One region of the Pseudoalteromonas piratica genome, then DNA from elsewhere that is predicted to be linked to it. Evidence: predicted binding sites of a transcription regulator. Region 1 holds the regulator's gene; each other region holds the start of a gene.

The links. Region 1 encodes LexA, which represses DNA repair genes until DNA is damaged. Its sites were predicted from a motif close to TACTGTATNNNNATACAGTA; they were not measured.
Region 2: a site for LexA is predicted at 1,166-1,185, ahead of uvrD (DNA helicase II). Genes of this name have one in related genera too.
Region 3: a site for LexA is predicted at 1,708-1,727, ahead of umuD (translesion error-prone DNA polymerase V autoproteolytic subunit). Genes of this name have one in related genera too.
Region 4: a site for LexA is predicted at 1,007-1,026, ahead of dinB (DNA polymerase IV). Genes of this name have one in related genera too.

The regions. Positions count from the first base shown of each region.
Region 1 covers NZ_CP009888.1:541,484-544,680, forward strand. The annotation lists gene coxB (cytochrome c oxidase subunit II) at 1-1,112, opposite strand, end outside; gene lexA (transcriptional repressor LexA) at 1,450-2,067, opposite strand; gene plsB (glycerol-3-phosphate 1-O-acyltransferase PlsB) at 2,318-3,197, shown strand, end outside.
Region 2 covers NZ_CP009888.1:769,543-772,739, reverse strand. The annotation lists gene OM33_RS03440 (HAD-IA family hydrolase) at 1-374, shown strand, start outside; gene OM33_RS03435 (hypothetical protein) at 572-883, shown strand; gene OM33_RS03430 (hypothetical protein) at 896-1,135, shown strand; gene uvrD (DNA helicase II) at 1,250-3,197, shown strand, end outside.
Region 3 covers NZ_CP009888.1:2,324,741-2,327,937, reverse strand. The annotation lists gene OM33_RS10825 (hypothetical protein) at 1-16, shown strand, start outside; gene OM33_RS10820 (Y-family DNA polymerase) at 30-1,286, opposite strand; gene umuD (translesion error-prone DNA polymerase V autoproteolytic subunit) at 1,286-1,687, opposite strand; gene OM33_RS10810 (substrate-binding periplasmic protein) at 1,883-2,674, opposite strand; gene OM33_RS10805 (AAA family ATPase) at 3,178-3,197, shown strand, end outside.
Region 4 covers NZ_CP009888.1:3,102,248-3,105,444, reverse strand. The annotation lists gene OM33_RS14345 (LytR/AlgR family response regulator transcription factor) at 1-304, opposite strand, end outside; gene OM33_RS14340 (DUF3192 domain-containing protein) at 449-814, opposite strand; gene dinB (DNA polymerase IV) at 1,210-2,274, shown strand; gene OM33_RS14330 (hypothetical protein) at 2,505-2,870, shown strand; gene OM33_RS14325 (hypothetical protein) at 3,068-3,197, shown strand, end outside.

The DNA.
Region 1 (3,197 bases):
GATTCTTGAATGTCACTGGGTTGAACGAGATCACCCGTGTTGTTACCCCAAGCATTTCGCTCGTAAGTCACTACCGCAGCAAGTTCTTTTAATGACAGCATTTTACTGTAGCCTTGCATTGCCGTAGCAGGCTTACCATGCACAACAATGTCGATGTGTGCTTTAATATCGCCGACTGCAATTGGACTATCCTTTAAAGCAGGGAATACACCTGGCAACCCCATACCTGATGGTTGATGACAAGCGGCACAATTTGCCATATAGACTTGCTCACCAAGTGTCATTAACTCATCTTCGGAAAGCGTGACGCTTAATGATGCTTTTTCTGCAGCAGCGGCCTGCGCCTTTTCTAGCTGCGCATTTGCGAGCCATTGTTCAAATTCATTGGGCTCTTTAACTTCGACTACAATAGGCATAAAACCATGATCTTTGCCGCATAGTTCAGCGCACTGTCCGCGATAAATACCCGCCTCATTGACTCGTGTCCATGCTTCATTAATAAAACCCGGGTTAGCGTCTTTCTTAACCGCAAACTCTGGCACCCACCAAGAGTGAATCACATCATCAGAGGTCATTAAGAAGCGTACTTTTTTTCCTTTCGGGATAATGAGTGGCTTATCTACATCTAACAGATAAGTTTCGGTTTTTTCATCTTGATTGGTAATTTGCTCACGCGGTGTAGAAAGTACTGAATAAAATGACACATCGTGGTCAAGGTATTCGTAGTGCCACTTCCATTGCGAACCTGTAACCTTGATGGTCAAATCCGCTTTTGTGGTATCTTCCATTGCAATCAATGTTTTGGTTGCCGGCACAGCCATCGCAATCAAAATGACAAATGGAATTGCTGTCCACAAAATTTCAACTTTTGTACTTTCATGGAATTGGGCTGGTACTGCCCCTTTAGATTTACGGTGATGGATAATTGCCCAAAACATCACGGCAAATACGACTAATCCAATTACGCAACAGATATAAAATATGGTCATATGGAGCTCATAGACATCACGGCTGATGTCCGTCACCCCAACAGGTAAGTTATATTGACTCGTCCCAACTGCTAAAAAAGGAAAGCTCAATAGTAACCATAAGGATAGCTTAACTAACCTCATGCTCGCTCCTTTGCTAATTATTATTATGTTGTTAGGAAATGGTCAGTGAAAGTTAATGTGATTAGATCACACGACGCACTACAGCATCACTCCATTTTCTTTATTATGTTTTGTTTTCAAAGCCCGCACACAGCTATAAGAAAACAAAGGTTACTACTAAGGTCTAGTAAACGATTAATTTTTACGCAAGTCAAATTTAAGATAAATTTTTTATAAATCTATGGGTTAGCGCTTTTTTTTAAGCAAGGGAAGGAAACTAAAAATGAAGTTAAGAAGTGTTTGCTTTGTTTATATGGCTAGTGGTTAAAGCCTCTAGCCATAGTAATTAGGTGTATCATTACATCCAATCTGCATTGCGGATCACGCCAACGGCTAATCCTTCAATATTAAAGTGATCATGTTCTAAGTCGACTTTGATTGTATCAAAAGCCTCATTCTCGGCGTGCAACAGTACTTGCTTACCCGCTTTTTCGAAACGTTTAACGGTCACATCTTCATCTACACGCGCGACGACAACTTGCCCATTATTTGCCACAGGTGTTCTGTGTACTGCCAATAAATCGCCATCCATAATGCCGATATCTTTCATACTCTCACCTTTAACTCTAAGCAAAAAGTCAGCACATGGATTAAATAAGCTTGGATCCACTTGATAGTGGCTTTCAATATGCTCATGCGCCAAAATAGGCGAGCCCGCTGCAACTTGACCAACCAATGGTAAACCTAATTGTTCCGGTTCCTCTTCTTCAACAAGACGAATACCACGGCTTGCCCCAGGTACCATTTCGATGACCCCTTTTTTCGCAAGTGCTTTTAGGTGTTCTTCAGCAGCATTGGCGCTCTTAAAGCCTAATGTAGAGGCTATTTCAGCACGCGTAGGCGGCATACCGGTATCTTTTATAAATACTTTAACAAGCTCTAGGATTTGCGCTTGGCGCTTAGTTAATGGTCTCATTCACTGGTTTTCCATACAGTACAGATAACTGTGAGTATATACAGTTAATGCTATTTCGCAACTTTTAATTCTTTGATATTTAGCACTATGCTTAAGATTTAGTTTTCGCAAAGCAATTTGTTGCATTTAAAAGTAAATAGCACATTGGACTTTAGCCAGATTGCTTTATTTTTCTTCTGGCATGACCAGTTATTTAATCTTTTTAAGTTAACTGGTATGCTAGCGCCCCTTTTTGTTTTAGGTTGGTTTTATGAATTTGGTTAGTGCTGTGATTCAGTTGTTCGCAAATGCTATGAATAAGCTTTTTGTGCGCTCAAAAATTGTACCCGAACACCCTTTAGATAATCTTGGTATCGACGCAAATAAACCAACCGTTTACATCACCTTATTAAATTCCTTTGCTGATGCTGCTGCGTTACAAACAACGTGTAAAAAGTTAGGGCTGCCCGACCCTCAAATCAACCAACAAATTGGTGAGCATCAGGTTCCACGTTACATTCCTATTCATCACCGTTCACCCTTGATCGGTTCGGTAAAAAAAGAAAGCCCAGCCCTGTCAATCAGTGAAAATATTTTTAATGCATTAAAACAATCTGATGTTGATGACTTACAGGTTATACCGGTCACCATTTTATGGGGACGTAATCCTGGTAAAGAGAAGCCAGGTCTCGGCACCATTCTATCAAGCTCTCTAACCCCGAGCTGGTTACGCAAACTCTTTGTTGTTTTACTATCTGGTCGCGACAATTTAATTCGCTTTAGCCGCCCATTACAACTTTCTGAACTTACAGGTAAAAAACAAAGTAGCGATTTACCGCATAAACTCATTCGCGTTGCACGTGTGCATTTTAAACGTCAAAAGCTAGCTGCACTTGGCCCCAAACTACCTTCACGCGATCAACTATACCAAGGGTTACTTGCATCAGCTTCTGTCAAAGCCGCAATTGAGGAAGAAGCAAAAAGTAAAAACATTTCGATCGCTGAAGCGCGCCAAAATGCGATAAAGCTGGTTGATGAAATTGCAGCTAATTACAATGAATCCATGATTGGCGTCCTAGAGCGAATCCTTACTTGGCTTTGGACTAAGCTTTACAATGGCATTGAAGTAAACAACCCTGAGCGCATTCAAG
Region 2 (3,197 bases), 230 kb from region 1:
ATATTGAGGTCGCACCTGAGGTAATTGATTTACTAAAAGCACTTCGTAAAAAATACAAAGTGATTGCTATTACCAATGGTAATGTCGATGTAAGTCAATTTAACCTAAAAGACAGCTTTGATTTAGTATTACAAGCAGGGCCTCATGGCAAAGCCAAACCAGCAAGCGATATGTTCGATTTAGCCTGCCAGCAATTAGGTGTAAACCTCAACGAGATTTTGCATGTGGGTGATAGCCTTGATTCAGATGTGCAAGGCGCGAATAATGCTGGCTGCTATAGCGTTTGGCTAGAAAATGCTTTTGTACCTTACCGATATAATGGATTAGCACACCTCGATATATCTGACATTTTTGATCTAAGAAATTTTCTCTAAGCTGTGGTTTAAATACCAAACAAGCTGCTGCACCAAAAGTATTTAAGCACTGTACAATCTAATCACGATAAGCTGTGAGGAAAATATTGCTTCCTTACAGCACGTTAAATTACCACTCATCACTTTGTCTAACTCATTTTCAAATACTTCAGTACATTAGCCAACAATGAAAGTAGTTCAATTAGGTAAACGACACTATGTACTCAGAATGGAAGTTTCAATTAGCGCAACACGAAATTCGCATTACAAACAATTGGTTAACAGGGTTGAAATTATACGTTGATGGAAAGCTAAAAGGTAAAAATAGATTTCCAATTGCGCTCGGTACCCACACATTTATAAAAACCGAGCTCGAAAATTTAGGCACTTTAGAGGTTATTCCATTTGCGCTGTTTACTGTAGAGGTATCTGTAAAATTAACTACAGAAACTGAAAGCCTGCTTGTTTACTCTTCCCACGAACGTTTATCGCTAAATACGCAGCGTTATATTAATCAATTAAATAGCTAAAGGATTTAGTCAATGGATACATTGCTGTACTTAGTGGGTTTTGGACTGTTGTTTTTCTTTATTTTTGGTAGCGAAACGCTGATTTCAATTTATCGAGAAAAACAACAAATGCAACATATTGAAAATATCATTGCCACCTTACCTGAAAATGATCGGGTACAATTCGCTAGAGAATATCTAGATGAGCGTGCAACACAACTTAAAAAAACAGAAAACCCTTTTTATGGCTTCGAATCGGAATACGAAAAGTAACTTAATAGCCTAAACTCCGTTTAGATAAAACCCTGTTTATAAAAACAGTATTCTATTTGGTATTAAATCAACTCCTGTTATACTTTTGCCAATTTTGGTAAAGAGTTAACTTCGATGGACGTTTCTGAATTATTAGATGGTTTAAATGACAATCAACGCGAAGCCGTTGCCGCCCCGCTACAAAATATGCTGGTGCTAGCGGGCGCAGGTTCAGGTAAAACCCGCGTACTTGTCCATCGAATTGCTTGGTTAATGCAAGTTGAGCATGCCTCACCTTACAGTATTTTTGCGGTAACCTTTACCAACAAAGCAGCCAAAGAAATGCGTAGCCGTGTTGAAGCAACGCTTAAGGCGTCTGTTGGCGGCATGTGGATTGGCACTTTCCACGGCTTATCCCACCGTATCCTTCGCGCCCATCATAAAGAAGCAAACCTGCCAGAATCATTTCAAATTCTCGACACTGACGATCAGGTTAGGATGATCCGTCGCTTAATGAAAGCAATGAATATTGACGAGAAGAAATGGCCGGCCAAACAAGCGGCTTGGTATATTGGCGCTAAAAAAGACGAAGGTTTACGCCCTAAACATATTCAAGCGTTTGACCCTAATGAACAAATGATGCTACGTATTTACACCGCTTACCAAGAAGCATGTGACCGTGCAGGTTTAGTTGATTTTGCCGAAATTTTACTGCGTTGTTTTGAATTATTACGTGACCAGCCAACTTTACTTCGTCACTACCAACAGCGTTTTCCGCATATGCTGGTAGACGAATTCCAAGATACCAACACCATTCAATATCAATGGTTAAAGCTAATTGCTGGCAAAAGCAACAAGATCATGATTGTCGGGGATGATGACCAAAGTATTTATGGTTGGCGTGGCGCGCGTATCGAGAATATTAAACAGTTTATTAGTGATTTTGATGCACAAACTATTCGCTTAGAACAAAATTATCGCTCAACAGGTAATATTCTAAAGGCGGCAAACCATTTAATCGCCAATAACTCCGAGCGTATGGGTAAAGAGCTGTGGACTGACGGCAATCAAGGTGAACAAATTGGTGTTTATGCCGCTTATAACGAACTTGACGAAGCCCGTTTTATTGTTAGTAAAATTAAGGCCTGGTTTGAACAAGGTAATGCTCTGCAAGACTGCGCCATTTTATACCGCAACAACGCCCAGTCGCGTGTACTGGAATCTGAATTAAATATTCAATCACCGCGAATCCCTTACCGAATTTACGGCGGTATGCGCTTCTTCGAACGTCAAGAAATCAAAGATGCCTTATGCTACTTACGCATTGTAAATAACCGCAATGATGACGCGGCATTTGAGCGAATTATTAATACCCCAACGCGCGGCATTGGCGATCGTACTTTAAGTCTTATTCGTGATTGCGCACGTAGCGAATCATTACCACTTTGGTACGCAGCAAAAACCTTACTTGCAGAAAAGCATTTAGCCGGGCGCGCTGCCAATGCGGTTAATTCATTTATTGAACTGATCGACCAGATTGAAGATAACATTCTCGATAAATCGTTAGATAAACAAACCAAATACGCCATTCAAACATCAGGCCTAATGGCGATGTATATGGCAGAAAAAGGTGAAAAAGGCCAAGCTCGCGTAGAAAACTTAGAAGAATTAATTAACGCGACTAGCCAATACGAATTGCCAGATGAAGAAGAGTTTAGCTCACCGCTTGATGGCTTTTTAGCGTATACCGCACTTGAGTCAGGTGAGGGGCAAGCAGACGAACATGAAGATGCAGTACAAATGATGACACTGCACTCAGCCAAAGGCTTAGAGTTCCCATTGGTGTTTATGGCAGGCGTTGAAGAGGGTATGTTCCCATCCCAACAAAGCCAAGAAGAAACCGGCCGTTTAGAAGAAGAACGTCGCCTGTGTTATGTAGGCATGACACGTGCCATGCAAAAGCTTTATATTTGTCACGCGGAAAGCCGCCGTTTATACGGGCAAGAAAAGTTTCACAGTCCGTCACGCTTTATTCGCGAATTACCGGAAGATTGCTTGGATGAAATTCGTGTTAAAACACAAA
Region 3 (3,197 bases), 1.4 Mb from region 1:
CCCTAGACCTTTTTAATTGCGAATTGCCATTAACATTTTATTCTAGGAATATCTGACCAACGGGTCGTATATTTTGGGGATAAAAACTCACGTCGCATGCGCCAAAAAGAGGTTTGCTTTTCACTCGCAAGCTTAAGCGTGTCATTACCAAAACGTTGATTAATCGTATCTAAGCACTTCATGAGCTCAGGTTTATCCTGGGAGAGATTAAACAAATCACCTTGTCGATACATTTCATCTTCTAATTCAATAGCCCCAACACCACATTTTTGAAAGCGTACATTTGGGCTATAAATATTTAAGAATAGGTGTTTAACCGCATTGGAAAATACGCTGACATCGTTTGATGCTACAGGAAACTCGTAAATAAAGCTGCGCTTATAGTAATGATCTTCAAAAGGGGAGCTGTGGGCAAAAATCACAATACGTTTTGCAAGTGAACCTTGCTTTCTGAGCTTACGGGCTACAATATTGCAGTGTGCCGCAAAGGCTGCACGTAAAGAGTGAGGATCGGTAATACGTTCACCAAACGAACGGGTGGAGTACACTTCTTTTTTTTTCTGTTTTACATCATCCCATGATAAACAAGGTGTGCCATTTAGCTCATTAATTGTACGTTCAAGCACCACACTAAACTGCTTACGCATTAATTTGGCTGGTTGATTTGCTAAATCAAGCGCAGTGTGGATATCCATTAATTTTAGCTTTTTACTAATTCGCCGACCAACTCCCCACACATCTTCTACAGACATGAGTTTCAGAATGCGTTTACGAGACAGCTCATTATTGATGACGGCTACACCATCAAATCCGGGTAGTTTTTTTGCTGCATGATTGGCAGCTTTTGCAAGTGTTGCCGTAGGGCCAAAACCTACGCCAACAGGGATTTTAGTTTTACGCCATACAGCTTTACGAATGGTGTGGCCATATTCATTCCAGTCGTTGATAAGATGATTAAAGCCGGTAAAATTTAAAAACGACTCATCAATTGAATAAATATATTGGTTGTCACTAAACCTGCTTATTTCGTTCATCATGCGGGCACTGAGATCAGCATAAAGCTCATAATTAGATGAACGCACAACCACATTATATTTATCCAGTTGGGCTTTCACTTTGAAATAGGGTTCAAATTTAGGAATGTTAAGCTTTTTAGCGATTGGGCAAACGGCACATATGCAGCCATCGTTATTCGTTAATACAACTACTGGGCGCTTACGAATAGTAGGATCAAATACTTTTTCGGCACTGGCATAAAACGATACCGCATCTACAAGCGCAAACATTAAAATAACGCCTTGCGGGCACGATGTAAGCGAACTGATGTACTGACAACACCCTCATATTGAAATGTATCGCCTTTACTCACTAAAATTGGCGAGTAGTGTGGTGAACTCGATATCAACATACCTCGCTGTTTATCAAAAATTTTACAAGTGAATACGCCATTGAAATTAGCCACAATTACATCCCCTTGATGAGGTTCAAGTGCGCGATCCACAATTAAAATATCACCATCAAAAATACCACTACCGACCATAGAGTCACCTGTTGCCACACCGACAAAAGTGGCGTTAGGGTGTTGGATCAGCAGTTCATCAAGAGATAATCCAAGCTCTTGATATTCGGCAGCAGGGGACTCAAACCCAGTAATGCCAGCTTCAATTTTTATTGGTACAACTTTCACAAATTTGCAAACATCAAAATAACTGTATAAATATACAGTTTAGTGTAAATTTGAAAAATTAGGTAGTACTAGATTGCTAACCTGTAAAAGTTTTTAACACCTTTAAAATATACACTTATTAATCAATATACTGGGCGTTTAAATAGATATAAATAACAGCGAGGCTGTTGGATGAACTGTACTAAAAGCCGTTAATTATAGGTGCTTAGTATCATACCAAGGTTCGGTATTATATTGGTTCAGGATCCGTTGGAGCTTGCCATCTGTTTTTAATTGGGCAATACCGTTATCAAAAAGAGTGATGACTTGATCATTGAATTGTGCATTAAAACCAATATAGAGAGGTGTTAAATTACCCTCAGTCGCGACACGAACGATATTGTGCAAATTAAGTTCTGACAATAGATAATTTAGATTGAAACGAGAATCTAATAAAAAGTCGATTCGACCTTTTTGTAACAGTCTAATATTTCGCTTCAGTGGCGCGTTTCCTGTTGCATAATAAACACTATCAGGTTGTTTTGTTAAGAGCTTTTCGAGTTTATTACCGTAATGGTATCCTTTAATTACACCAATACGATGATTGTTATTAAAAATAAACGGAACGGTATAGGCTTGCTTTGAAGTCTGATTAGCAGCTTGATTTAAAGTATAAAAATCATTGTACCAACCACCAAACGTTGCATTAGAACGCTTTAAGTTAAATTCGGAAATATGCTGTTGAGTCAGTGCTAATACAATATCGACTTCATTTTGAGTAGCCATTTTAAGTGCACGCGATAATGGCATAATTTGAATATCAAGTAACAGTTGATTATTAAGGGCAATTTCATTGATGATTTCAATTAAAATACCAGGAGCATGCCGATTATCACAAATAAATGGGCACCAATAATCAGAAGCAACTCTAAGCGTTTTTGCATTTAAAGAAATACTGCTAACAAGAAGTAATATGAATAATGAAAATCGAAACAACGATTGGTACATACCTAAAGGAATATCTTATTTTAAAATAAGCAGTTGCATAAGATCTTATCTAAAATTGGTACGTGATACTAGCTAAGTTTTAAAGCTATGATGATTATTAGGATTAGGTTAACGATGAATCAAAGTAACTCATAATGTATATTATGTTAAATCAGATGTGCTTTTATAATTCATTAGTATCGGTCTCAAATTATCGATGCTTCTACACCCTTTTTTGGCACATTAATTTGATAATATGCGTTTAAAAATAGATGCTTTGATGCGCGAGTGAATTTTGCAAGCTATATTAAGTGACACTTCCTAGTGATTGTAATCAAACTAGATACCTGTATATTAAGTTCGACAACAACCTTTTAAGAGATTTGATACATTCACGTTACGGCTATGAATGCTATCTTTTAAATAAAAAACAAACTTATTAGATTTGGCTAATTACTTTCTCCGCTGTTAACTTCGTGAGATATAAACGTGTAAATCTAACCAATGGAAAATAGCAAAACATAATGAATCAAGCGCTTGACCA
Region 4 (3,197 bases), 640 kb from region 1:
TCGGCTCGAGAATGAAATCAAATAAATCAAATTCAAACGCTTTTGCTGCATCGATGCGATTATTTGAAATAAGTATTATCTCGGTTGAGCTAGCCAGAGACTGCAATGTGAGCCAATCTTTTTCCTGAATTAGTTCGTTTTGTATAAAGAGCACTTTTGCACTGGTCTCTTTACAGGCTTTTATTAACTTCGTAAAACAAGATTCAACATTAGCCAAAGAAAAAAGCGAGTTATCGATTTGCTTTGATATTTCGTCTTTAAATGTTGGGTCGCTATGACCAATTACAAGATTAAATCTATCCATTTTATCCACCTAATTACGATGCCTTTCGTATTTAATATTACGAAAGTTGTCGTAATAGTCAATGAATAATTGTAAATGCTTATTGATGAATGGATTTTTATATTTTACAAGAGTGGGGCAAATGTCTTTGCCCCGTTGATTTGGTTAGTGTTTAAGTTGGTTTAAAGCATTCTCGCCCCAACCAGTTAACAGGTTATTCTTGAATACAAGCGGGGTACATTCATCTTTTGTGGTTTTACCGTCTGAATGAATAGAGTTTGTCGCATAATAAAGTACACGAAACTCAGTATCACCCTGTTTTACTAATTCAGAAAAACTTGGCGTACCTAATTTATTAATCACCATTTGGTACTCTTTGCCGAGTTCCATATTTGCAATTACTTTGCGATTTTTTTCGTGTGTTCTTTCCCAGCTAGAAGTGTGGCTGCTTTTGCCTTCACCGCCAACGGCAACAACACAGCCAGTTAATAATGGAAGAGATAGTGCAGATGCTAAAACTAAGTATTTCATAAATGTCCTTGAAAATAATTCGAGTATTATAATTTTTCTTTATGTAGCAGAAAGGGTGCCAATAATGAATTTTTATAAATATCATGTGCTTATATTTTAGTTGGGTCGTTTTAATAGTGAAAAAAACTAAAAAATAGTAACTTTGACTAAAAATAAAAACTTGCTGGTTCTTATTTAAATGGGTCATAATAAAACTGTATAAATAAACAGTGTTTCTATTTTGAAAAAATTTATTCATATCGATATGGATTGTTAATGTCAACATAAAACATAAAAAATGTTCGTTAAAATTTTTAAGTTCATTGTTTTTGCTGGGTTTATGGGTTTTGGTTTAGCGTACAAAAATGCACGTACATTAATTTCGTATTACTCAATATTTCTATTTCAGGCTCTATATGCAGAGAAAGATCGCGCACATTGATATGGATGCATACTATGTCTCGATTGAAGTCAGAGACAATCCATCATTAGCTAATAAGCCAGTCGCTGTTGGAGGCAAATCTGATCGCAGAGGGGTTCTTTCTACCTGCAATTATATCGCAAGACAGTATGGTGTCAGTTCGGCAATGCCAACAGGGTTAGCTCTCAAAAAGTGCCCTGATCTTGTTGTCGTTCCCGGAAGAATGGAAGTGTATAAAGAAACCAGCCAAATCATTCATGGCATTTTTGAAAAGTACACAGATAAAATTGAGCCTTTATCACTCGACGAAGCTTATTTAGATTTATCCGAATCCGCACTACATCAAGGCTCTGCAACCTTGATTGCTCAGGAAATTAGGGAGGAGATTCTAAAAGCTACAGGTTTAACTGCATCAGCAGGGATTGCACCGCTCAAATTCGTCGCTAAAGTAGCTTCAGACCTAAACAAGCCAAACGGCCAATGCACAATAGCACCAGATCAGATTTGGGAGTTTTTGGAGACATTACCGTTAAAAAAGATCCCCGGTGTGGGCAAAGTAACTTTTGAAAAGCTTAAGGCACTTGGATTTGAAACTTGCGGTGATATAAGGCGTTCTGATGAAGGATTCTTAGCAAGTAAGTTTGGGAAATATGGTCACGTATTGTGGAATCGTAGTCACGGAATAGATGATAGAGAAGTGCAAGTAACGCGTATAAGGAAGTCTGTTGGGGTTGAAAGAACTTTTGAGTTTGATATTAGTGAGCAGAGTGAACTTGAAACCATAATAATTGATAAATTACTACCTGAATTAAAGCGTCGTTCATCAAAGTACCTTGAGACTCGTGCTATGAATAAGCTTGGCGTAAAGGTTAAATTTAACGACTTTCAACAAACAACAAAAGATCAGAAAGCTAATGAGATTAGCTTAGATTTGTTGAAGGTACTGTTATCAGAAGCAATTATTAGGGGGCAGGGAAAGCCTGTTAGATTGCTTGGAATTCATATCGGGCTACAAGAACCTGAAGAAAATAGCGTGCAGCTCGGTTTAGGGTTTGAGTAGCACTTCTCCTTATCATTAATAAATATTCAATAAATATTATCTATTTAAAAAGTATTTTAAAATTATTATAGCTATCTTAAAATATGCTAATTGGCTACTCAGAGAAGCCTGTTCCCACCATAGCGAACGAAATGGATATACTCTGGCTTTTAAAAATGTAAACACACTCAAATAAAAAGCAAAACAACGCAGGTGCTGTGGGCCTAGTGTTGTACTGTTTTGGTGTATTTATGTCTTTAGAAACGGAAGAACTGCTTAGTAATATAAAAAGGCAGTCTAAGCGACTGTCAAAAATTTTATCTTGTCCGCTTGGGCAAGCCCAAGAAAATCTAGCTATTTGTATCTACCAATGTACTAGCTATAGTGACTTTTTAAATAAGGTCCAGTCTGGTTCTTTCGAAAACCCCTTATTAGCCTTGACAGCATTGTCGCCCCAATCAGAATTATTTTTATCAAAATTATTAGCCAACAACCTAGATAGAATACTTGGAAATTTTTCAAAAAAATTTCCCGGTTTAGATATCAACGAGGAAATGGTGGTTTCCCTGTTTGGGCTTGGCTTTGAAGAGTTCAACGCCAAGATTTCAAATCAATAATTGTACAAATACGTAACTTGTTTTTTTATTTTTGGCCGATATCATTTAGATAAAGGCTGCGCGGACAGCCTACGCCTACGCATATTCTCAATATGAACAGTGAAGCGGAGCATCCGTAAAAATTAGTGATTCAAATAGTCAAATAAGCAATGTGTTTGTAGGCCATTGTTCGTTTGCAGTATTGTTTGGAGAACTAAATGATTTCACTCTATCAGCTAAAAAATAAACTAAATAAACAAGCTAAAGATTTCTCATTACTTCTAGATATACCAGATTTATATGCCCAAGGACTTTGGAGCAGAGGTGTTTATAGCTGTATTCACTTTA